DNA from 2 places in the Pseudoalteromonas sp. JB197 genome. Region 1 is predicted to be linked to the other one. Evidence: riboswitches for the same ligand, from Rfam matches in the RefSeq annotation. Region 1 holds a riboswitch; the other holds the start of a gene.

Region 1 (12,508 bases):
CACCAGCACGAACTTCATCTAAAATCACTTCAGATTTAAGTTCAAACTTAGAGATTACTTTATCAGTACCATGCTGCTTAACAACACCTTCGTATGGGTAGATGTCAATTTGCTCGCCCATGTTAAGTTCATCAACATTTAGCTCAATTGGTAAAGCGCCAGAATCTTCCATAGTGTTAAAGAAGATTGGTGCAATTTTATTACCTAGACATACACCGCCAACACGCTTATTTGGTACAAACGGGATATCATCGCCCATAAACCAAAGCACTGAGTTAGTTGCAGATTTACGTGAAGAACCCGTACCAACAACATCACCAACGTAAGCTAGTGGTAAGCCTTTAGTTTTTAATTCTTCTAGTTGGGTGATTGGGCCTACTTCGCCTGGTTTGTCAGGAGTGATACCATCACGTTCAATTTTTAGCATAGCTAAAGCATGTAGTGGAATATCTGGACGAGACCATGCATCTGGTGCAGGTGACAAGTCATCCGTATTTGTTTCGCCAGTTACTTTAAATACAGTAACTGAAATCTTTTCAGCAACAGCTGGTTTATTAGTAAACCATTCTGCATTTGCCCAAGACTCAATAATTTGCTTAGCGAATGTGTTACCCGCTTTTGCTTTTTCTTCTACATCGTAAAATGCATCAAACATTAATAATGTGTTTGAAAGGCCTTTTACTACGATAGGTGCAAGTGTGTCGTCATCAAGTAGGTCTATCATAGGTGCGATATTGTAACCGCCTAGCATAGTTCCTAATAATTCTGCCGCTTTTTCTTTAGAAAGTAGTGGAGAATTAGTTTCACCTTTAGCAACTGCCGCTAAAAACCCTGCTTTGATATAAGCTGCATCATCAACACCTGCCGGTACACGATTAGCAAATAAGTCGAGAATAAATTCTTCTTCACCAGCCGGTGGAGTTTTGATTAATTCAATAAGATCAGCCGTTTGCTGAGCATCTAATGGCGCTGGTACGATACCTAACGCGGCACGTTCTTCTACGTGTTTACGATATTCTTGTAGCACAATATTGCCCTCTTGGTGACGTGAAAGTATTCGGTAGCGCTTCATAAGCGCAATGTTACCCAATACTTATAGTATTCTAACGCTTAATTATAAAGCTTTTATAGGTAGATGAAAATCTATCCAGTTCAGCAACTGATTATACCGACTATAAGTATTATGAATAGTAGATAAAGTAAAATCAATTTCTATGAATGTTTATTAAGTAAGAATCATTAGTATTTATTTTTAATTTGAGTTTTTAACAGGCATAAAAAAACCCAGCGTAAAGCTGGGTTCATATAAATAAATAGCTATTAACGCTTAACTTTTACTTTTTCTATAGCAGTTAATTGCGCTTCAACACGACGATTTTCTGCGTTTGCAGCACGTGTGTTAGCTGGGTTTTTAAGACGGTCTTCACCGTAACCCACTGTAGAAATGCGAGACTCTTCTATACCATCTTTAACTAACTCTGCAGCTACATCTTTTGCACGCTTTTCAGATAGTGATTGGTTATAGCTAGCATCGCCTGGTGCAGAAGCATGACCTTCTAATTGCACTGTTACTGCGCTATTTTCCTTCATGAAATCTGCAACTTGCTTGATATCATCAAAGTATTTATTTGGTACATCAGCTGTATTATTAGGGAAAGTTACTAATAATTTAACAGTTACTTCTTTATCTTCATAAAGTGTACAACCATCAGCATCAACAGCATCTACCATTGGTGTATTAGGGCACTTGTCGTCAGCATCAATAACACCGTCATTATCTGTGTCTACTGGTGCAACAACAGGCTCTGGAGCAGGTTGAACTGGCACAACAGGCGTACTGCTTTGACCAAATAAATAGTTAATACCTAATTTAGCGTTCACATCGGTATAACCACGGTCAAGACCTTGATAAACAGATGTTTCTGCGTTAACAAATAAGCCGTCTGTAATGAAGTGCTGGTAACCAACACCTGCGTTTAAGAAAGTATTATCTGTTGCTACTTTTACTTCTTTAATACCAAATAAACCATAGAAAGGACCGCCACCAAAGTGGTAAAGTGCATCAACACCAAAACGCTCGCCGTCTACGTCGTTACGATTACCATTAGGAATCGGATTTTTAAGAAATGCATTAAAGTCCATATCTGCATACTCAAGACGTGCACTCCAGTAATCACTGAAACGGTAGCCAACTTCAGCACCCCAACTTGCAGATTCATTAACTTCCAAGTTTTGGTGCATGTTTAAGTTTTTCCAAGATGCATCGTAATAGTCACCGAACACACCAATGTAAAAACCTTCAGTTTTTTCTGCTGCAAATGCTGATGCGCTAGTTGCAGCTAACGCGATTGCGATTGTAAGTGATTTTAATTTCATTGTTTTCTTCCCATTTTAACAATTAAAAAAATATAGCTAATTCGTTCTAGCTCAACCAGTTTTATTAATATTACCTGATCCTTTATTAATCAATACTTAACAAAAGATAAATTAATTCGTTTTCAACACTCTATATACAAGTATCAGTAAGTTTAGGACATATTAATTACTTTACCCAATCCCTAGATAATAAATACTATCGCTGGTATCTAAATTTATTAAATAACCATACCGACTTCACTAGCTGAGTTTATATTGAGCTCCAAGCTCCTAGCTTTAAATGCATATCAATAATATCAGCTCAGTTTATTGTGCTCAATAATAAAGCAGCGCTACGGCCGCTAAATGACCTTTTATAATCAGCAACTTAAATTTCAATCTAATAATTAAGTACCACAAAAAGTATAATACTCTTTATCGCTGCTAGGTGCATCCTGAAATTTTGCCAATTTGTCAGTATTTTCATAAGGTGTGTGCATAACCTGCATAAACTCATGCAGTAATTCACTTGAGCCAGTCTTATTATACTCACTAAGTATTTTTTCGATCACATGGTTACGAGGAATAACTCGTGGATTAGCTGCGCGCATTACGGTATAGCTGCGATCATCGGTACGTTTTTGCCACTTACCGGCCCACTGAACTAATACCTTTGGTATGCTCATTGCACCTGTTAAAGACTCGGTTAGTGCATCAAACGTGTTGGTATAGTCGAGTTGGTGCTCTTTTAATAACTGTAATAGCTCTGCAATTAACTCTTTATCGGCTGTATCTGTGCCAGCTAAGCCCAGTTTTGTTGCCCACATTGCACTAAATTCAACATTAAATTGCTCAGCAAAACCATCTATTATTGGGGTCATTAACGCCACAGCTTGTTCGTCGTCATCATTTACAAGCGGTATTAAACTCTCAGCTAAGCGGGCGCAGTTCCAGTTAGCAATATTAGGTTGATTACCAAATGCATAACGCCCTTGCTTATCAATAGAGCTAAACACGGTATCAAAATCGAAGCTGTTCATCATGGCACATGGGCCATAGTCGATAGTTTCGCCGCTAACCAGCGTATTATCGGTATTCATTACCCCATGTATAAAGCCTACTCGCATCCAACTAACCACCAGCTCAACTTGGTTTTTAATCACTGCAGCTAAAAATGCTAAATAGCGCTCAGGTCCTGTTGCTTGAATTTTTGGGTAATGACGCTCAATAGCTAAGTCGGCAAGGTTTTTAAGCCCTGCAACGTCGCCTTGCGTTGCTAAATACTGAAACGAGCCAACACGAATATGGCTACTGGCTAAGCGCGTTACAATAGCGCCAGGTTGAGGTGGGTTTCGGTACACTGTTTCGCCACTACCAACCACAGCTAAGCAGCGCGTAGTTTTTATACCTAACGCTTGCATTGCTTCGCTCATTATATATTCACGAATTGCTGGGCCAAGTGCACAGCGGCCATCGCCACCACGAGAGTAAGGAGTGGCACCAGAGCCTTTTAATTGAATGTCCCACAACTGGTTTTGCGCATCCTCTACTGCACCTAGCAAATGAGCACGCCCGTCGCCTAAACGTGGTGAAAAATGTCCAAATTGATGCCCTGAGTATCCCAGTGCAACCGCTGCAATTACTTGCTGTTCGTTGCCGCTAAAAGTACTGGCCCGTAACTCAGGAACGACATTAATATTAAACGCTTTAGCTAAGCTGTCATTCCAAAGTAATAGCTGTGGGGCGGCCACCTTAGATGGGCGATCTTCAATTGCAAAATTGTCGGCTACTTGTCTGTACCTTGGCATTAAATTCATAACTACCCTCTACTGTTGTTGGCTTATACCTACACGATTATCGCCTACACTGTAGGCTATAATTAAGCTTAGCTCTTGCATGCTCAAACCGCTTTGTTGCTGTAATTCATTAAAGAACGCTTGCGCTGCAGTTAACGACTTTTTAGTTTGTAAGCCACCATCAATAATTTTGTGCGCGCGCAAATAACTCTCAACATCCCGCGATAATAAAAAGGTATCTTTACCCAATGCACGCAAAGTATAAGGGCCGGTATTTCCACCCAAGCGTGCACCGTGTTTTTTTAAGTACGCCCACAAACCAATAATATCTTCACTTGGCCAGTCTGCAATAAACTGACTAAAGCTACCATGTTGCTGGGTAACCTCATGGATCATGAACGCATTTTCGGGGATCGTTTTTACTTTTTTATAATTGCGAACAATACGCTCGTCGCTGGCTTTTTGCTCCAACATATCGGGTGGCATCATTAATAATTTTTCAACGCTAAACTGCCAAAAAACCTCTCTAAAGCCTGCCCACTTGCTGTTAATAACCGACCAGTAAAAGCCACTTTGAAAAACCTTGCGCGTAAACTCTTCAAGCCAATCATCATCACTTAAAGCTACTAATTGTCGCTTAGATGCAGGTTTAGCGAGTAGTTGCTGTAGCATTTGTGTTGAGCCTTTTCGCTCTACTGCTCGCTGATAAATATCATTAAATTTTTCCATCTGCTTGAAACCTTATTTTGCAGTTACAAATTTCGCGCCGCGATTACCCCCTAGTTTAAGGGAAATCGTCCTTATACGTAACCGTTACCAAAATCGATGACACTATCTGCACTTAGCTGCTTGACACCCAGATGGCTAAAATGATTTAATCATCGCACTTACCCTATTTAATTATATTTGTATTGCTAGCAGTACAAATATAAAGGGCTGGAAGAGGTGCGTTATTCAGGTAGCGTATGTTAGGAGCACAAACTCCATTGAGCATACGTAAGGGGAATCAACGCCGAGAAACAACAATATTTGTGTCATTGTTGTTTCGGGCGACTAGGTTGAATCCTAGCGACTGTCACCAATAGCTATTTAAACGTAGCTTATTAGTTTGGTGGAGAGCTTCTGGTCTTAGTATAATAAGGCCGTGCGCCCTATTATTTAAGCCCATTCGCTCTTCGAATTATAACATACCCTACACGTGGGTATTTGTTCGAACGATGTTAATGTGGCTCTTTCATATATAGCTTCTTAACTCACCGAACATTCTATAAGTTCGCGAGAGATGATCAAAAACTTTAATTTAGATGACTACTCAGTCTGGACGGCGCTCGTTACTCCGTTTAATCGAAACGGTACAATCGACTATGGCACCTTAACCAATTTAGTTGCTGAGCAAGCTGCTGCCAATAATGCCATTTTATTACTAGGCAGCACAGGCGAAGGCTTAGCGCTAACACTTAAAGAGCAGCAAGCCATTGTTGAGCACGTGTGCCAATTATCACCTAATGTACCCCTAATGGTGGCTGTAGGTGGTATGAACCTCAAACAGCAATTAGCCTGGGTTGAATACTGCAACCATTTGCCTATTCATAGTTTTTTACTTGGCTCGCCGCTTTATGCAAAGCCCGGTGTAATTGGGCAAACCCATTGGTTTGAAAGCCTTTTAAATATAAGTAAACACCCTTGTATGCTTTATAACGTACCAGGGCGAAGCGCTGTCGATATTCCAGTGGCAACCATTCAAAACCTACAGCAACATAAAAACCTATGGGCACTAAAAGAAGCCAGTGGCAACATTGCGCAATTTGAAGCTTACCGTCAAGCGGCTCCTAACTTAGCTATTTTTAGCGGCGATGATGCGCTTATGCCCTACTTTGCCCAAGCCGGTGCTAAAGGGCTGGTATCGGTAGCAGCTAATGCTTGGCCGCTACAAACTCACGAATTTGTACAGCGTAGCCTAAGTGGCCAATACCCCAATTTATTTACTCAGTGGTCAAGCGCAATCAGTAGCTTGTTCACTGTAGCAAACCCCATTCCCGTTAAAGTACTCATGCATTTACAAGGGCGATTAACGAGTTCGTATTTACGCCCACCGTTAACTCACCTCGAATTAACGCAAACAACGTGCATTGAACAAGCAAACAACACCATTTTATCTTGGCATTAAACATAGGTTTTTATAATGAGCTGGTTAGAACTATTAAATAATTTAGAGTCGGGCGCAGTACGCGCAGCATCACAAAACGAAAGCGGCCAATGGCAGGCTAACGTTGCAGTAAAACAGGGTATTTTAGAAGCCTTTAAAAATGGTACAAACACCGAATTTGTCGGTGGCTTTGTTGATAAACATAACTTAGCTCCGCAAGAGTTTAGTGCCACCGATGGCGTACGTATGGTCCCGGGTGGCTCAAGCGTTCGCCGTGGTGCTTATGTAGCTAAAGGCACTATTATTATGCCACCAGCGTATGTAAATATTGGCGCATACATTGACGAAGGCACTATGGTAGATAGTCACGCTTTAGTTGGCTCGTGCGCGCAAGTAGGTAAAAATGTCCACCTTAGCGCAGCCGTGCAACTTGGCGGTGTGTTAGAGCCAATTGGTGCCAGCCCAGTGGTAGTTGAAGATGATGCATTTATTGGCGCAGGCTGCGTAATTGTTGAAGGCGTAGTAATTAAAAAAGGCGCAGTACTTGCCCCTGGTGTGCGTTTATCGGCCACAATTCCGGTTTACGACTGTGTAAACGAGCGCCAACTAGACAAAGGCGAGCCAATTCCTGAGTACGCTATTGTAATACCAGGCTCTCGCCCTGCTTCAAACGAATGGGCGCGTGCACAAGGTTTAAGCATGTCGTGCGCGTTAATTGTTAAGTACCGCGATGAGCAAAGTGATGCATCATTACTACTTGAAGAGGTTTTACGTTAATGAGCTTTTTGAGCACGGGCGTTAAAACGGCAATTAATGAATTATCAAGCCAACTCGATAGCCCATTTTTTGTTTACGACCTAGATACGCTAAATAGTCACTTGGCACAATTGGTCGCACAAACCGAGGTAAAACTTTGGTATGCGGTTAAAGCGAATCCGCTGTCTAAAATTATTCAATGCTTAGATAACGCCGGGTTTAATTTTGACGTAGCCAGTAAAGGCGAGCTTGAGCAAGTACTTGCTCAAGGCGTTAGTAGCGATCGCGTGCTCAACACCGGGCCAGCTAAAAGCCCAAAACAAATTAAACACTTTATTGAGCGCGGCGTACGTACTTTTGTTGCCGAAAGTATTAATCAAGTTCGCTGGCTCAATGAACAAGCCAAGCTACAAAACTGTCAACTACAGGTATTACTGCGCGTACAGTTACGTTGGCCCGAGGGCGAAAAAAACCCACTAGGTGGCGATAGCCTCACGCCATTCGGACTCGGTTGTACAGAGTGGCAGGCACTTAATATTACCGACTATGACGCACTTAGCTTTGATGGCCTGCATATTTTTCAATGGGGAAATATGCTCAGCACGCAAAAACTCAGTGAGTTGTGGTCACAAATGATTGCACCACTTAGCCAACTTGCCCGCGATTTAAATATAAACCTTAAAATTTTAGATTTAGGTGGCGGCTTAGGTATTCCGTATACGCAAAACGACATAACGCTTAATTGGGATGACTTAATAACTGCCCTCGCTAAAATTAAAAAACAGGCGGGCGTTGAAGAATTATGGATGGAGCTTGGCCGCTATGCCGTGGGTGAATGCGGACATTACGCAGCCCCAGTAGTAGAGCGCAAACAAAACTATGGCCAACAACAAGTTATTTTAAGTGGCGGTATAAACCACTTATTGCGCCCAGCCGTCACCAGTCAAGACTTTCCAGCAGCATTACTACGAGATTCACACACACCAACCCAAGCTATGAGCTTATACGGGCCACTTTGTACCGCACTCGATAGCTTGGGCGAGCACGCATTACCAAGTGATCTCAATGAGCACGACTGGTTGGTGTTTAGTCAATGTGGTGCCTATGGCTTTAGTGAAAGTATGCCGTACTTTTTATGCCACGAACTTGCTGGCGAATATGTTTTAGAACAAAACAAACTTAGCTGTTTGCGTGCAGCCGAAGATGCCAGTTATTACTTGAGATAATGTACCTAAGATAATGTACCTAAGATAATGTACCTGAGATAAAATTAAAATGTTGAGATACTCATGATCGCCTCACCAATTAGTCAAGAAAACATCGTCGTTGGTGAAGTTGCCAATGGCTTACCACTCACTATTCCTGTGTATCGTTTAAAAGGCGATGGCACGGGGCCAAGTGTGTATATTCAGGCCAACATGCACGGAGCTGAAGTACAAGGTAACGCGGTAATTTTTCAACTACTTGAACAATTAAAGCACCTTAATCTTAAAGGTGATATTACTTTAGTGCCCTATGCCAACCCTATTGGTTGCAATCAAAAGTCGGGGGAATTTACCCTAGGTCGGTTCGACCCTATCACCGGCACTAATTGGAATAGGATGTATCATTATAATACTGATTTAGTCACTCAGTTTGCACAAAACCATATGCAATACGACGATGCCATATTAAAAAGCGTGTTCAAACAGGCACTTATTGACGAAGTTGACAGTAAACTTAATGGCCCTGCTTATTTACTCAATACTGGTAAACGCATTGCGCTTAACTTACAAAAGCTCGCTCACCAAGCTGATATAGTACTGGATTTACACACAGGTCCTATTTCAAGCAAGCACTTGTACTGCCCAACCTATGCGACTAATAGCGCTCGCTACTTTAATATTGAGCACGTACTGCTTATTCCAAGTGACTTTGATGGTGCGATGGATGAGGCAAACTTTTGTCCGTGGTGGCATTTAAGCGAAGCACTGAGCAAGCAAGGCCGCGAGCTCAGCATACCTGTAGAAGCTTTTACTGTAGAGCTAGGCAGCCAAGAAAAAATAGACTTGAGCGAAGCACTAAACGATGCAAACAGTATTTTAAGTTACTTAAATTATAAAGCCGTATTTGTAAATGCGCCCCACACTCCAGCTAACATTACTCGCTACGCGTGTCATTTAAACGATTACTTTGCTTACTACGCGCCCATGGGCGGAATGGTTGAGTATATTGCCCCCCTAGGCGGGCATATAAAAGCCGGTGAGCCAATTGCTAAAATACTGCGCATGGAGCGTTATTTAAGTGAACAACCACTACAAACACTTTCCCTTGAATCTGACGCTATTGCCATACTGCATTTTGCCTCGGCGAGCGTTAATCAAGGCACTGAACTGTATAAGTTTTTTACTAACGTATTTGAGCTTTAAGCTCTCCCTTCTCATTGCGTGAGAGTAAGTTAACTATAGTTAATTTGCATTATAAAAGCGGCTTAGGCCGCTTTTATTTTGATCTAATTATACAATAATATACGTAAATTCAGTAAAAGTTCACCGCTGCATATGTAAAAAGAGGTTATAATTACGTTAATCTATTAAACCCTCCACACTCACAAAGGAATTACAATGAGCTGGCGATACTTGATCATACTTTCAACATTAGTTAGTACTACTGTTTTTGCTGAAGAAAAATCTAAAAGCAATGAGCAAAATAGTAATATTGAGCTGGTAAAACAATGTATTTTAAATGAAGTGATTGGTGGAGACGGCAAGCAAACACTCGATCAGCTTCGTAAAAAGTGCTCCGCTCTTGAAGAAGATAAGCAACTTACCGCCATCGATAAGCGCAAAGCACGAGAAGCAGTAAGCCAAAAAAACCGTAATGTGATTACGCCACATAAACGTAACTACATTTTACCTATTTCATATGTATCGCATCCGAACAATAGCTCGTTTGAAACATTTGACGAGCTAACTGGCGAAAAAAATGATGAGCCACTCGATAACTTAGAAGCCAAATATCAGCTTTCAATTAAAGTGCCTCTATTCAATGACTTTTCAGATAAAGACCAAGCTATATTTTTTGCCTTTACATTACAGTCATATTGGCAGCTTTATAACAAAGAAAGCTCATCACCTTTTCGTGAGACTAACTACGAGCCAGAGGTTTTTTGGGTTAACTATTTAGATCCAGAACACGTTCCTTGGGGCGACGAAATGGCTGTTGTTTTGGGTATTTCGCATCAATCTAACGGTAATAGTCAGCCAAATTCACGTTCATGGAACCGTATTTACGCTAACTTTATTTGGGAAAAAAATGGCTTTGTATTTAACTTTAAGCCTTGGTATCGTATTTCAGAAAGCGAGAAAGAAACACCTTTAGATCCAAGAGGCGACGACAACCCTGACATTTACAAATACATGGGTTACTTTGAGTTTAGCGGTGCGTATCGCCTTAATGAACATGAATTTAGCTTTATGACCCGTAACAACTTAAATTCAGACAATCGTGGTGCATTACAGCTCGATTGGTCATTTCCGCTTTGGGGCCGAGTGCGTGGTTATGCACAGTACTTTAATGGCTATGGCGAAAGCTTAATTGATTATAACGCTGATATAGAACGTATTGGTGTGGGTATACTACTTACCGATTTACTTTAATTAATGAGCGACTAAAGTAAACAAATTAAAAAGCCAAGCATTGCTTGGCTTTTTAGTGCTTAATTCAACTATAAAGTGCTAACAGCTTATTTTTTTACTACAAACTGCCCTTCAAATTCAGCCACTACCTTATCACCATCATAAATAATAACAGGTACTAAATAGCTGGCTTTACCCTCAGTTTCTAGCTCGCTGAGCTTACCCTTACAGTTTTGTATATCAACACAGCCGCGTGGATCACTGCTAAGCGGTTTTAAATATTTAATATTGGCATCGGCTAATACAATATTTCCTTCAAGCCCTGCTTCTTTAAGTGCTAAGTAGGTTGCCCCCCACCCCGTAAGGGTTGCTAAGCTATAAATAGAACCAGCAAACATAGTGTTATGTAGGTTTAAATTAGCATCTAAATCTGCGCTAGTCGTAAATTGCCAGTCGGTATAGCTCTCTACTTTAATGCCCATTGCATCACTAATTGGAATTGACTCACGCCAAGTGTTTTGCAGCACTTGAGTCCAGTTAGGGTGGCGAAACCAGCCAGGCTCTGATGGCTTTTGTTTTACCATTTTATAGTGTTGTACATCGCCGTACGCCAAATGCGCTTTTTCTTGTGTTTCATAACCATGGCGCTTATAAAATTCGAGTGCGCGCTCGCGTGCAAATAATACTAACTCTGCAGCGTCTTGTGACCATGCTATTTTTTCTAGGTCATGTAATAAACGACTACCAATATGCTGATTACGACTTTCTTCAGCTACAGCCATATAGCGAACTTGAGCTTGTTGCTGGTTATTAAAGTGCAGCCGCGCCACCCCTAATACTTTACCCGCTTTATTTTTAATAAAGCGATGCTCGGCATCTTGTTCTAAATCATCCTGCTCAGAACCACGTGGCTCACCCCAAGGGGCACGTAAAATTTCCCAGCGTAATTGATAATAGGCTTGCCAATCTTCACTACTTTGCGGTGTACTTACCTGAAACATACATACTCCTGCTGTTAAGCCGTAAATAAAATACAACGTCACTTAATTATGGCAAATACCATACTCCATCTAAAAAAAACTGCCAATACGACTTTGGTGATGGCAAATACAAAGTGTAAAAAATTAATGACAAAAGCCATTGCGCTTTGCCTCGGCTAGTTTATGCTGAGCAACATGAGCGAATACATAAACCCTGTAAATGGCCTAATTAATAGCTATTTTATTGAAAACAGCCACAGTATTGGCCAGTTACTTTATTGGCATAAATATGGGGGCGATCACATTCAAGTACGCCAACATCAGCAACTGCGTTGGCTGCTAATAAATGACACTCTGCAATCTGTGGTAACGCAGCAGCAACCAAGCAATTTATTACTTCCACACTTACAGTGCTTAGCACAGCATTGGCACACTTTAAGCGCCCCTAAAAAAGTACTCGAGCTGGGGCTTGGCGGCGGCGCAATTCGTAATTATTTGCTGCACCAATATCCACACGCAAAAATCACCTCAGCTGAAATAAATGCAGATATAATTAGTTGTTATAAAAAGTTTTTTACTACGCAGCAAGTGCCTAGTAATAATACACAGCGGTTACTTTGTGAGGATGCTCAGCAAGTACTGGGGCGCGCCCGCAACATAGATTGGATTATTTTAGATTTATTTAGCCAAATAGACGCGCCACGATTTTTATTCGCCCCCGCTTTTTATCAAAAAATACACGCAGCCCTTAACAACAACGGCACGCTATTTATTAATTTTTTATCGCAACATGAGTCGCAATTAAAACAGTTACAGCAAGTATTACTTAATGTATTTGGTTATAAAGTTAGCCCGCAA
Region 2 (12,508 bases), 1.6 Mb from region 1:
AAAAAATCACTTTACTTCCTTTCAAAAGAGTCCTACATTCGCCGCAAAATCAACCAACATTAAATAATCGCCTTAAAACAGAGTCGGTAAACAGCGTTTATTTATGACCTTAAAATCGGATAATTCTAATGATAGAATTCGTTGCTACTAGCAAGTCAAATAACCCGTTAGCACCTGTTATCGGTTTGTCTTTTTTTGCTATAGCTTCTGGCTTTTTAATGAGCCTGATCCCGCTATCGCTATCGGCATTTAAACTCGATGTAGATCTTGCCCCATGGCTAGCGAGTGTATTTTATTTTGGCTTACTTATTGGCGCTACATGCATTGAACGCATAGTGGTAAAAATAGGCCACAGGTTTGCTTTTATTTTATTTCTTAGTTTATTAATTTTAAGTGTTCTTGCTCAGCTAGTTATGCCTAAAACTGGGGTTTGGTTAATGGCGCGTTTTGTTGCCGGTATGGCCGTTGCAGGTGTATTTGTGGTGGTTGAATCGTGGTTATTAATGACCAACACGCCTAAAGCTCGTGCTAAACGTTTAGGCCTTTACATGACCTCGCTTTATGGCGGCAGCGCAGTAGGCCAACTTGCTATAGCACCGCTAGGCACGGTAGGTGCTGTGCCCTACTTATTTGTAGTTGGTTTATTATTGCTAGCAATTTTAGCACCGTTATTAATTACATCAGGCCAACCAGATAGCCAAGAACTACAAAAACTGCCATTAAAAGAAATTAAAACCCTTAGCCGCCCAGCAATATTAGGTTGCTTAGCGTCGGGGCTATTACTGGGGCCAATTTACGGATTAATGCCTGTATATATCGCAGCACAAAGCGAGCAAGCTCAATATACAGGTTTGTTAATGGCAATTATTATTCTTGGCGGCATGTTAGTACAGCCACTTGTAAGTTACTTATCTACTCGTATGGGTAAAAACTTACTCATGGCAATGTTTTGCTTTTTAGGTGCAGCAAGTGTGTTAGGTATATTGCAAGCAACCAGCTTTAGCGGCTTAGTTGTTAGCTATTTAGTGTTAGGGGCAGCAAGCTTTGCACTTTATCCTATTGCCATTACGCTCGCCTGCGACTCTTTGCCTATGGCTAAAATTGTATCAGCAACCGAAATCATGCTTTTAAGCTACAGCTTAGGCTCTGTGCTAGGCCCAATGCTTGCAGCTAACTTCTCTGATGCAAGCGATGGTATTTTACTTTATTTAGGCGGCTGCTTAGCCACCACCTGTATTTACATGCTAATTAAAAGCATGAAAGACATTCCAACAGGCAGTACACCCGTTGCAGGCTAAGCTAGCAACCACATAAATTAGTAATACAAAAATGCCGCTCAGTAAAATGAGCGGCATTTTTTGTTGTTCACAATTAATAATAATACTTTATAAAGGCATCGCCCTTTTTAATCTTTGCTATTTAATGCTTCTTATAAAGATAGCTCTTGTTTAGCGCGCGTTAAGTTATGTGATACAAGTGCGTTTTTATTAAGCTGCACTGCCTCGTATAAATCAGCGATTGCAGCAGTCTCGTTATTTGCTTTTAAACGTGCAACACCACGGTTACTTAACGCGTACGATGTAAGCTGGCGTAGTTTAAACTTAGAGCCTTGTGCATTATTTAATAGTGCAATTGCTTGTGTACACACGGCTTCAGCTTCAGCGTAATTTTTTGACTTAACGTTAAGCGCACAGCTGTTAAACGATTGCTCCAACTGCTGTGGTGCAGTTGCGGTTTCAATAACCATTAATTTGTAATCACTTTGCTCAGCCATTGCAGCAGCTGAACATGTAAGTAGTGAGCTAAGAGCGATAGTTTTGATAAGTGTTAATTTCATGGTCATAGTCCTATTAGTTAAGTCGTGCTTGTTGCCGACAACTGAACTTTAGAGAATTAACACAAAATCGACAAACGATTAAAATAAACTCGATAGGTGAATAAAACTAACCTATAGACTTTAGTCTAGGGCGTGTTGATCTTTGTGGTATGAAAAACAAACAGCATGAAGATAAGGTATAATTGAATTCGCCAGAAAACTTTACACCGAACCTACATGCCAAGATTAATGTTAACAGACGGGACATGGAATGTCTTATCAAAAGTAATGTACTTAAGTGGTCGAATTTATAATAAGCCCAACCATAGAAAAACGCTCGAAGGCATACTGTATAAGATGCGCACAGGTATTCCATGGCGAGATTTACCTTCTGATTTTGGCCGTTGGAGTGCTATCTACAGACGGTTTAATTTATGGTCCAAAAAAGGGATTTTGAATGAACTGTTTCGCGCATTATCTCGTGATGCGGACATGGATTGGGTCTTCATTGATGGCAGTATTGTCAGGGCTCATCAACATAGTTGCGGTGCAAGAACTGCTGACAATGAATCAATTGTAAAGAGCCGAGGTGGAAATTCTACGAAAATTCATCTTGCAGTCGATAGCGGAGGGTTGCCTGTTTATTATGAATTATCCTGTGGAAATACGCATGATATCGTCCATGCAGAGTCACTCGTAGCTAATTGCCCAACAAGTAATATGGTTGTCGCAGATAAAGGCTACGACAGTGAAAAACTGAGAGCGTTTGTTCGTGATAATAACGCTACACCCGTTATTCCACGTAAGGGCAACAGTTTAGTAGGCAATGAAGATATTGACTGGTGCATGTACAAATATCGGCACTTGGTTGAGAATGCATTTGGCCGTATTAAGCAATATAGAGGGATAGCCACGCGGTATGAAAAGCTTGAACGAAATTATCATTCAATGCTCGCTTTAGCATTTACTATGATGTGGCTACCAATGTGGGCTGATTGATATATGTACTACAAAGATCAACAGCCCCTAGTGATGATTCATTAATTTACTCTCATATAATTTATCTAGTTGTCGTAGCCCCTCTACTTACTTTTTGCTTCACTTATGCTTAAAAAGCAAGCACATCATTTTTCACCCAAAACTATAAACTCCCCCGCCCATATGCCATAATCTAAATAATTCATAATTTTAGTAACTTGGCGCTATTTTTGGCGCTTTAAAGTTAACTACTCAAGGTTTTACGCATGGCATATCAAGAGCAAAATCAACCTACAATATACTGGCACGACTACGAGACTTGGGGGGCTAGTCCGCAAAAGGATAAGCCGAGCCAGTTTGCGGGTGTTCGTACCGATCTTGATTTGAATATTATTGGTGAGCCGCTTATTGAATACTGTAAACCGCAGGCGGATTACTTGCCGCATCCTGAGGCGTGTTTAATTACCGGCATTACGCCACAAGTGGCGATGAAAAAAGGCTTGGTTGAGGCTGAATTTATAGCAAAAATTCATGCACAATTTAGTGTGCCAAATACCTGTGTTGCCGGTTATAACAGTATTCGCTTTGATGACGAAGTAAGCCGTTATAGCTTTTATCGTAACTTTTACGATCCGTACGAGCGCGAATACAAAAACAACAACAGCCGTTGGGATATTATTGATTTAGTGCGTGCTTGTTATGCACTGCGCCCAGAGGGCATTGAATGGCCGTTAAAAGAAGACGGTAGCCCAAGCTTTAAGTTAGAGCATTTAACCGTTGCCAACGGTATTGAACACGCTGCGGCGCACGATGCACTAAGCGATGTAACCGCTACTATTGCACTGGCTAAACTAATAAAAGACAAGCAGCCAAAGCTGTATAACTTCTTTTTTAGTTTACGTGGTAAAAAAGCCTTAGCTGAGTTGGTTGATGTATTTAACATGACCCCGCTCGTACATACCAGCTCACGCATTCCAGCAACGCAAGGCTGTACTAGCTGGGTTGCACCTATGAGCTTTCATCCGGTAAATAAAAATGCCGTAATTTGTTTTGATTTAACTCAAAGCCCACAAGTACTTATTGATTTAAGTGTTGAGCAATTACGTAAACGTTTATATACCAAGCGTATTGATTTAGCTGAAGACGAATTACCCGTAGGGTTAAAACTAGTGCATTTAAACAAGTGCCCTATTTTAGCACCTGCTAAAACGTTATTACCTGAAAATGCAGCGCGTTTAGGCATTGACCGCGAGCAATGTTTAAAAAACTTGGCGGTGTTAAAAGCCAATAGCGAGTTGCGCGATAAAGTAACTGAGGTGTTTAACGAACAAGGCGATTACAGCGCAACAACTAACGTTGACTATTTACTTTACGATGGGTTTACTAGCCATGCAGATAAAGCTAAATTTGCGATTATTCGCGATGCAAAACCCGAAGACTTAGCCGATTTAAAACTCGATTTTGAAAATAAAAAGTTTAATACTTTATTGTTTAGATACCGCGCTCGTAACTGGCCGCAAACGCTTAACCAGCAAGAGCTGGATCAATGGCGTCAGTATTGTCAAAACAAGTTAATGCACGGGGAAGATCAACCCTCAATTAACGCTCAAGACTTTATGATCACACTTGAGAATTTAGCCCATGAGCACGACGATAGTGAAAAAAACCTAACCATTTTAAAAGCCTTATATAACTACGCACAAAGCATGTAGCTTGCTTTAAGTTTATTGGTACAACGCATACAAAAACGCGACGCTTTATAACTAAAGCGTCGCGTTTTTTGTTTTAAGTAAATGAGAAGACATAAAACCAACAATGATCTTTTTAGATCTATCACTTCCTCTAAAAGCGCAGCGCCTCTTAACCTCTTGGTGAATAAATCACTTTACGGGCTTTGCACATCACGCAAGCTTGGCGTCTACAACGATATACTCAAGGTAAACGTTATTTTTTATGCTGTGCTTCAATGCGTGCAAGTAAGCTTGATGTATCGTAGCGGCCACCGCCTAATGCTTGCACGTCGGCGTAGTACCCATCTACTGTGGCTGTCATTGCTAGCGTTGCGCCGTTATTTTTAGCCTCATTAAGCGCTATGCCTAAGTCTTTACGCATCCAATCAACTGCAAAACCAAAGTCGTATTCCCCTGCCCACATGGTTTTGTAACGGTTTTCCATTTGCCACGAACCGGCTGCGCCTTTAGAAATAGTTTCTATTACTTTTTCACCATCAAGCCCTGCTTGCTTTGCAAAATGTAAGCCTTCGGCTAAGCCCTGTACTGCACCCGCAATACAAATTTGATTAACCATTTTACATAATTGCCCTGAGCCTACGCCACCTAACAATTGGCTAAAACGACTAAATGCCGTCATAACAGGCTGCACTTTGGCAAATACAGCTTCGCTGCCACCAGCCATTACCGTAAGCACGCCATTTTCGGCGCCAGCTTGGCCTCCCGATACTGGCGCGTCAATAAAGTCGACTTTTAATAACGCTGCTTTTGCTGCCACTTCGCGTGCCACTGTTGCTGAAGTAGTGGTATGATCGACCAAAATACTGCCCGCTTTAATACCGGCTAATACTCCATTTTCGCCATATACTACCGAGCGTAAATCGTCGTCGTTACCCACACACATAAATACAATGTCGGCATCGTTTACAGCTTCGCGTGGAGTAGCTGCAAAGCTGCCGCTAAATTCGTTAGCCCACTTTTGAGCTTTAGCTTGAGTACGGTTATAAACGCACACACTGTGCCCTGCTTTTGCTAAATGCCCCGCCATTGGGTAACCCATTACGCCTAAACCTATAAATGCTACTTTCATTGACATAAAAATGACCTATTAAACTGATAACTTAAAAACCATGCCTGATTATGTCAATCGGTTGATAAAAAAGCGAATGAAGTCTTTATAAAGTTTATTTAATAGGAATTTAAGTAGGTGATCTATGGATAGTATTTATCAATTTAATGCAGAATGCTGTAACAAGGCGCTTTTTTCTTTTAAGCAGTTAAAAGGCAAAACGCTACTTATTGTAAATATTGCCAGTGAATGTCATTTGTCGGCGCAGTTAACCGCTTTAGAAAAGCTGTATCAGCAGTATAAAAACAGTGGATTTACCATTTTAGCGTTTCCGTGCAATCAATTTGGCCAAAAGGAGCCGCTTGATAATTTAGCCATTAACAGCTTTTATCAAGCGCAATTTAATACTACATTTGAAATATTTGCCAAAGTAATGGTAAACGGCCCAGAAGCTCACCCCTTGTTTAATTACTTAAAACTGCACACCAGAGGTATTTCGCAAGGACGAGTAATAAAGTGGAACTTCACTAAATTTTTAATTAATTCGCAAGGCCAACTTGTTTCTCGTTATGCGCCGCGCACCAAGCCAGAAACATTAAAGCAGGCAATTGAAAATCAGTTATTGCTAACAGCTAAATAACAAAGCAAAACGAGAGCAAAAGCTCCCGTTTTATTTATAACGTGCAGTAATGCTTAACTACTAAATGCCACATTGGCAAATACCAAGGTCATTAATATTGGGCAAACAAAACGTATGTACTGAGCAAACCAGTAATGCGCGCCGCTAGTTGCTTGGTGTAATTTGTTACCGCGCTGCCATAACCAGCCCACTGTAACAAAGTAAAACAGCCCCATTAACGGTAATTGGTACTGGGTAAATACCATAATAACCAAGCCAAATAACCAATCAAAATTAAGTATTATTAAGCTGGCAAACACTAGCACTACGCCACTAACCAGCCACGTAGCTTTAGTGCGATCAACGCCGTGGTTTTCGACTAAAAACGCCACCGGAATTTCGGTGGTTGATATAGTAGAAGTAACCGAGGCTATCGACATTAATACAAAAAACAATAAACCAACCAATAAGCCAATATCGCCCATGGTGCTGAATAACGCTGGTAAAATGGCAAAAATAAGCTGCCCTTCGCCAATTAATTTACCGTTACTAAATACTTCTACGCCGTTGTGCTGCGCCACATAAATAGCAGGCACAATAAGTAAACCAGCTAAAAAGGCCACACTGGTATCGAGTAGTGCTACGCTGGCAGTCAGTTTTGGTAAGTTAGCACCGGGTTTTAAATACGAGCCGTAAATCATCATACAGCCCACACCTAGCGATAAGGAGAAAAAGGCTTGCCCCATAGCTGCAATAATTAAGTTAGGGTCGAGTATTTGGCTAAAATCAGGTATTAAATACGCTGCAAAGCCATCACTTGCACCATCTAGCGTTGCAATATAAATAATTAAACCAATTAGCAATACTAGTAGCACCGGCATTAAACGCCGTGACCAGGTTTCAATACCCGATTTAACCCCTTTTAAAATAATACTCGCGGTTAAAATAAGCATAAGTGGGGTAAACACAAAATTACGCAGCGCAGAGTCGCTGTGTAAAAATTCGCTAGCGCCGCTAAAGCCTAAAAATGTAGTTACGGGTTCAATAGCATACGACAGCATCCACCCCGCCACTATTGAATAAAAGCTAAGCATTACAATAGCGCCGCCAAGGCCAATATAACCTGCAGCCGCGCCTACTTTAGGGGCTTTATTTTGCCATGCTTGCCTAAGTGCTTTTACCGGATTAGCTTGGGCGTAATACCCTAAATACAGCTCGGTATATAAAGCCGGCAAAGCAAGTAAAAATATAACAATAAAGTAAACCAGTAAAAAAGCACCGCCACCATGATTAGCAGCCTGCGTAGGAAAACCCCATATATTACCTAAACCTACCGCTGCGCCAGCGGCGGCCAATACAAAACCAAGTCGACTTTGAAAACCATCACGCACTTGTGTCATACACCTACAAATCTGTTATTATTTTAGCTGTTGTGAATTAAACCATATTTCATCGCGCCTTAGTAATAAAAATGTACCTAGCGCGCACAACAACTAACAACCGCTCACTATATGTTCAGCTTATGCATACAAGCAGGTAATCGGTATTAAATTTATTATTATTTTGAGCGTTTATGAGTTCACTTTACTTTAAAAACACCCTGCAAATTAATCAGCCTTTTAGTAACAATAAAAGCCCTATTTTATTGTTTGACGCTAAAACGCTCGATATAAGCCAATATAATTTGCCTGATTATTTAAGCCCTTTTGAGCTGCAAATAATAAACCGCCGTAAAAGTGTATCGGCCAAGCAAGAATATTTAGCCACGCGATTATTACTTAAGTATTTAGTTATAACCTCGCACCCTAATATGGCGGGCATTAAGCCGTGTAATATAAGTTCAGAGTTTAACCTACAAACAAGTAAATTAGCGCTACACATTAATAACAGCCACACCGTTATTAATACCTGTATATCGCATTCTAATGGTTTTGTTGGCGCTGCACTTAACCCTACAAAAGCCCAGTTTGGTTTCGATATTGAAAAAATAAGCACAAAGCGCCCATTTGAAAAGCTCGCAAAGCATTTTTATCATACCGATGAAATTGCGCTGATCACCAAGCCTGCCAATGCAGAGGATCAAGCTAAACACTTTTTTAGAATTTGGACCTTAAAAGAAGCGCTCGCTAAAGCCACTAGCCGCCCTATTGCCAAGTTGCTAAGCCCTAATGTGTTTACTGAGTTAACTTGCTCACAGCTTAATGCCAGCAGTGCTGTGGTGGGTAAGTTTGATATAAGTGTAGTGAGTGAAAAAAGCACTGACTGGCAGTGCTCTCTTATTAATTTAGCTGTATTAGGCCGCGCAATCGCTCTCTAATAGTCGGCTATGAATAGCTTGCACTACGTTGTCGGATTCGCCTTGCTCGACCAAAAAGCACAAGTTATGCTTACTTGCACCGTGGCAAATTAGCCGTATATTAAAGTCACTTAATACCTGCATTAAGTTCATTTCATGCTGGCGTAACTGTATTTCTGAGCCAATAAGCGCCACTAAAGTTAAGTTATTTTCTACCGATACATGGCAAAACTCAGCAAGTTTATCTAAACACCCCTGATCAAGCTCTGGGCGCGATGCATTAGGCGCGTTATCAAGCGTTATTGCTACGCTAATTTCAGAGGTGGTCACTAAATCTACCGAAATATTAAACTCACTTAAAATAGTAAACACTCGTGCTAAAAAGCCACTAGCTAATAGCATTTCTGGGCTTTTAAGAGTAAGTAATATTTGGTTTTTGCGTTGTGTTACTGCGCGGATTCCTGGCAGTTGCGACTTTTCACGCTCAATCCAAGTACCACCACGCTCAGGTTCACGGCTCGACCCTACAAACACATTAATATGGCTGCGGCTGGCGGGTAAAATAGTTGCCGGATGCAATACTTTTGCACCAAAGGTAGCCATTTCGGCGGCTTCGTCAAAGCTGAGGCGTGCAATTGGCGTGGCTTTTACACATAAACGCGGGTCGGTACTAAAAATACCCACTACATCAGTCCAAATATGTACACTTTTAGCATGAATAGCCTCGGCCAGTAATGCCGCGCTGTAGTCTGATCCACCGCGCCCTAAAGTGGTCGTTTGGCCGTGTTCGTCGCTGCCAATAAAGCCCTGTGTAACAATTACTTGATCGTCTAACAGCGGAACAAGTAATGCGCTTGCCGCTTGTGCAGTAGCTGCAACATTAGGGGTTGCTTTGCCAAATTGACTGTCGGTTTTAAGCACTTGACGCACGTCAAAGCGTATTGCATTTAAACCTTTTGAGCGCAGCACTTGGGTAAATAAATAAGTTGATAATCGCTCGCCAAAACTTAATAGCTCGTCATGTAGCGCTTTTGTTTGTAACGTTTGGCTGGCTAGTTTTTCAAATGCCGCTAACGTCTGGGCAAAGCCCTGCTCTAAATCGGTATCTAAACTCAATTCAGCTAAAATAGCCTGCTGAATCGCTAGCACACCGTTAATATGCGCTTGGCGCTCATCTTCGCTAAGGCTGCTATTGCACAGCTCAACTAAATGATTAGTGACTCCTGCGCTGGCGCTTAGTGCAACAATACGCACGCTTTTATCTGCTACTATTATTTTACTACTGTGATCCATAGCTGCAAAGTTAGCTACGCTGGTGCCGCCAAATTTAGCAACGGTATAATTTGATTTGTTGCCTAATACTACATGTGGCACTGATTGGGTTGTCATTTCGTCTCCTTTCACGGCATCCAAACCGTAATAAAACAAGAAGAACTTGGCAGCAAATATAAGGTAAGAAAATTCACTGCCAGAAGCTCTCCACCTATATTGGTGACAGTTTTGAGGATTCAGCCCCATAAACCGAAAAATAACGACGACGACGTGTTATTTTTCTCGGCGAGTACTTCCCTCTTTAATGCTCAACGGCGTTCGTCACCTCACATTAAATACCTAAGTATCGCACCTCTTCTGAATGTTGTATTAATGGCTATTTTCGCAATCACTAATAAAACAAAACCCCAGCAATATATTGAAAAGCTCAATACTTTACTGGGGCTTTGAAAGTTATCGTTTAGACATCTAGCTGTCAAGCACTTTAATAACTAATATTAAACAAAACCAGCCATTAAATACGAGCCGGTATAGCCTACTGTGTAACAAATTAATAAATAAAACGACAAGCGTAAGTAGTTCATAAAGGTCAGCTCTTTAACTTTACTCATGGCAATAATACCCGCCGCTGAGCCTATAATTAACATAGAACCCCCTACGCCTGTGGCATAAGTAAACGACAGCCAATGCTGTTGTGTCATTACTATATCTGCTTTTAATAACGCGGCAGTAAGTGGTACGTTATCAACGCCTGCTGATAATATACCCATTAAGTAGTTAGCATATTCAGGTGCCATTATTGTATATAACTCACTAAAGTGACTTAGCATACCTACTTCTTTTAACGCCCCTACCAGTAGTAATACACCTACAAAAAACAGCAAGGTGTCGTATTCTATTTCACGAATAAAATCTATCATGTCTTTGTTAATGTCTTTTTTACGCATTAAAAATTGCGCTACTAAAAACATCATAGACAAACCAAACAAAAAGGTAAGCAATGGCGGTACACTGTATAAAACACTCAGCGTTAAGGTGGCAATAACCGTAGATAAAAAGATAACTGCAATTGTAATATCGGTTTTTTCAATGCGTTTTTGCTTCGTTTTAGTAAAGTCGAGCTGGCCATTTAAGCCAATTGATAACAGTGCGGCTAACAGCATCACACTTATAAATGCTGGCACAATTAACAATAACAAATTGCTAATAGTTACTTTGCCATCTAAAAATATCATTAACGTGGTTACATCGCCGGTAATTAACGACACACCACCGGAGTTAACCGCAAAGATAATCAGCGTGGCGTATCTAATTAGCTTTTTGGCTTCAAGTTTTAATGATAAAACCACCGCTAAAGATATAAGCGTAGCGGTTACGTTATCGGAAATAGAAGAGAATATAAATGCAAAAACACCAACCAAAAACATTAACTTACGTTCGCTAATTCGTTTTGGCATAATCCGGTTAACAATATTTTCGATAAACCCTTTTGAGTTTAAATAGGCAACAAAGGTCATTGCCGCCATTAAAAACAACCATAAGGAGGCAATTTCTAAAATATTATGATTAAGGAGTGATTGAATCGTATCAGGGCTTTGCCCATTAATAGGGAAGATAAAAGAGATAATCCAGCAGAGCGTACCAAAAAAAAGTGTCGTTTTAGCTTTGTTTACGTGGATTATATCCTCAATAACGATCAGCAAAAATGCAATCGCTATTAAAGTCAGGATAATAGAGGAAACCATGATAATTGAACAACCTTTGGAATAATGTAAAAATTGAACCTATGAAGAAAATAGAGCCGCACATTTCGTGTGCCTATTTTCGGTGCGGATGTTATCACTATGACCTGGTAAAAACTATTATTAAATCGTTGTAAAAACGAATACCATATAGCTATCAGCGCTATTAAAATTACGAATAACTAGCTTATTTAGCTACTTATTTAACAACATACTAGGATGTATAAACGCCTTATGATCCCAGCTAAAAAGCTATTAAATACCCTTAGCGAACATTGGGGGGTGCTAGAGCTATTATTTAAACGTTTTAAAATGGCAGACTTTAGTATTAAAGATTTGCAAAATGCCATTAAACAAAAACAACCTACATGGCATAACGAGCGTATTTATAAAGAAACTAATCGCTTGTTAAATCAAGATATTATAATTCCTTTAGCGAAATCTTCGCAGCTTGAAATAAACCGTGCCATTGCCGACTTTGCTACATTTTTACTGCAAGAAGAACATTTAGGTTTAGCACAAGAAATTAGCGTATTAGTAGAGGATTTAGCCCGCCTTGGCGATCGCTTAGCTAACGCGGGCGAAGTGGAAGACTTTGACGACTTACGCCGTTTTAGCCGTATTATGGATGATCGGGTGCGCAAAATAATGAAACTGTACGCACACAACGAAAACGCCATTTTAAATATTGTTGAGCAAGCTAAATCTAATAACGCGGTGCAATCGCTGCAAAAGCGTTATAAAGCGGTAATAGAAGCGTTTGACGAATACATAGAGCCAATGCTAGAAATGGTTGATATTCGAGGCGATTTTCATGCCTGCTTTAATCTTATAGAGCAGCAAATTAGTACGCAAATAGAGCGTATTGAGCAATCGGGTAAAGCATATACCGACAAACGCATGCTAGAGCAATTACGTACCCGTATTCTCGAAATGCATTTAATCGGCCGCGAAAGCCTGCGTAAAAGTGCCGACATGCTTATGCC

What was found. A riboswitch is a leader RNA that binds a small molecule or an ion and turns the genes downstream of it on or off. The one in region 1 is predicted to bind lysine.
Region 2: another riboswitch for lysine. It lies ahead of lysC (lysine-sensitive aspartokinase 3); the one in region 1 lies ahead of dapA (4-hydroxy-tetrahydrodipicolinate synthase).

The regions. Positions count from the first base shown of each region.
Region 1 covers NZ_NRGZ01000001.1:2,588,427-2,600,934, forward strand. The annotation lists gene acnB (bifunctional aconitate hydratase 2/2-methylisocitrate dehydratase) at 1-1,027, opposite strand, end outside; gene CIK86_RS12265 (OmpA family protein) at 1,321-2,376, opposite strand; gene CIK86_RS12270 (YdiU family protein) at 2,763-4,172, opposite strand; gene CIK86_RS12275 (DNA-3-methyladenine glycosylase I) at 4,182-4,880, opposite strand; lysine riboswitch at 5,084-5,281, shown strand; gene dapA (4-hydroxy-tetrahydrodipicolinate synthase) at 5,434-6,318, shown strand; gene CIK86_RS12285 (2,3,4,5-tetrahydropyridine-2,6-dicarboxylate N-succinyltransferase) at 6,334-7,074, shown strand; gene CIK86_RS12290 (PLP-dependent decarboxylase) at 7,074-8,279, shown strand; gene CIK86_RS12295 (succinylglutamate desuccinylase/aspartoacylase family protein) at 8,343-9,461, shown strand; gene CIK86_RS12300 (phospholipase A) at 9,657-10,691, shown strand; gene CIK86_RS12305 (bifunctional GNAT family N-acetyltransferase/hotdog fold thioesterase) at 10,778-11,671, opposite strand; gene CIK86_RS12310 (fused MFS/spermidine synthase) at 11,834-12,508, shown strand, end outside.
Region 2 covers NZ_NRGZ01000001.1:1,015,000-1,027,507, reverse strand. The annotation lists gene CIK86_RS04915 (MFS transporter) at 129-1,298, shown strand; gene CIK86_RS04910 (hypothetical protein) at 1,430-1,837, opposite strand; gene CIK86_RS04905 (IS5 family transposase) at 2,054-2,815, shown strand; gene sbcB (exodeoxyribonuclease I) at 3,061-4,506, shown strand; gene CIK86_RS04895 (NAD(P)-dependent oxidoreductase) at 4,739-5,620, opposite strand; gene CIK86_RS04890 (glutathione peroxidase) at 5,739-6,233, shown strand; gene CIK86_RS04885 (sodium-dependent transporter) at 6,287-7,612, opposite strand; gene CIK86_RS04880 (4'-phosphopantetheinyl transferase superfamily protein) at 7,786-8,529, shown strand; gene lysC (lysine-sensitive aspartokinase 3) at 8,506-9,897, opposite strand; lysine riboswitch at 9,973-10,145, opposite strand; gene nhaD (sodium:proton antiporter NhaD) at 10,278-11,525, opposite strand; gene CIK86_RS04865 (hypothetical protein) at 11,757-12,508, shown strand, end outside.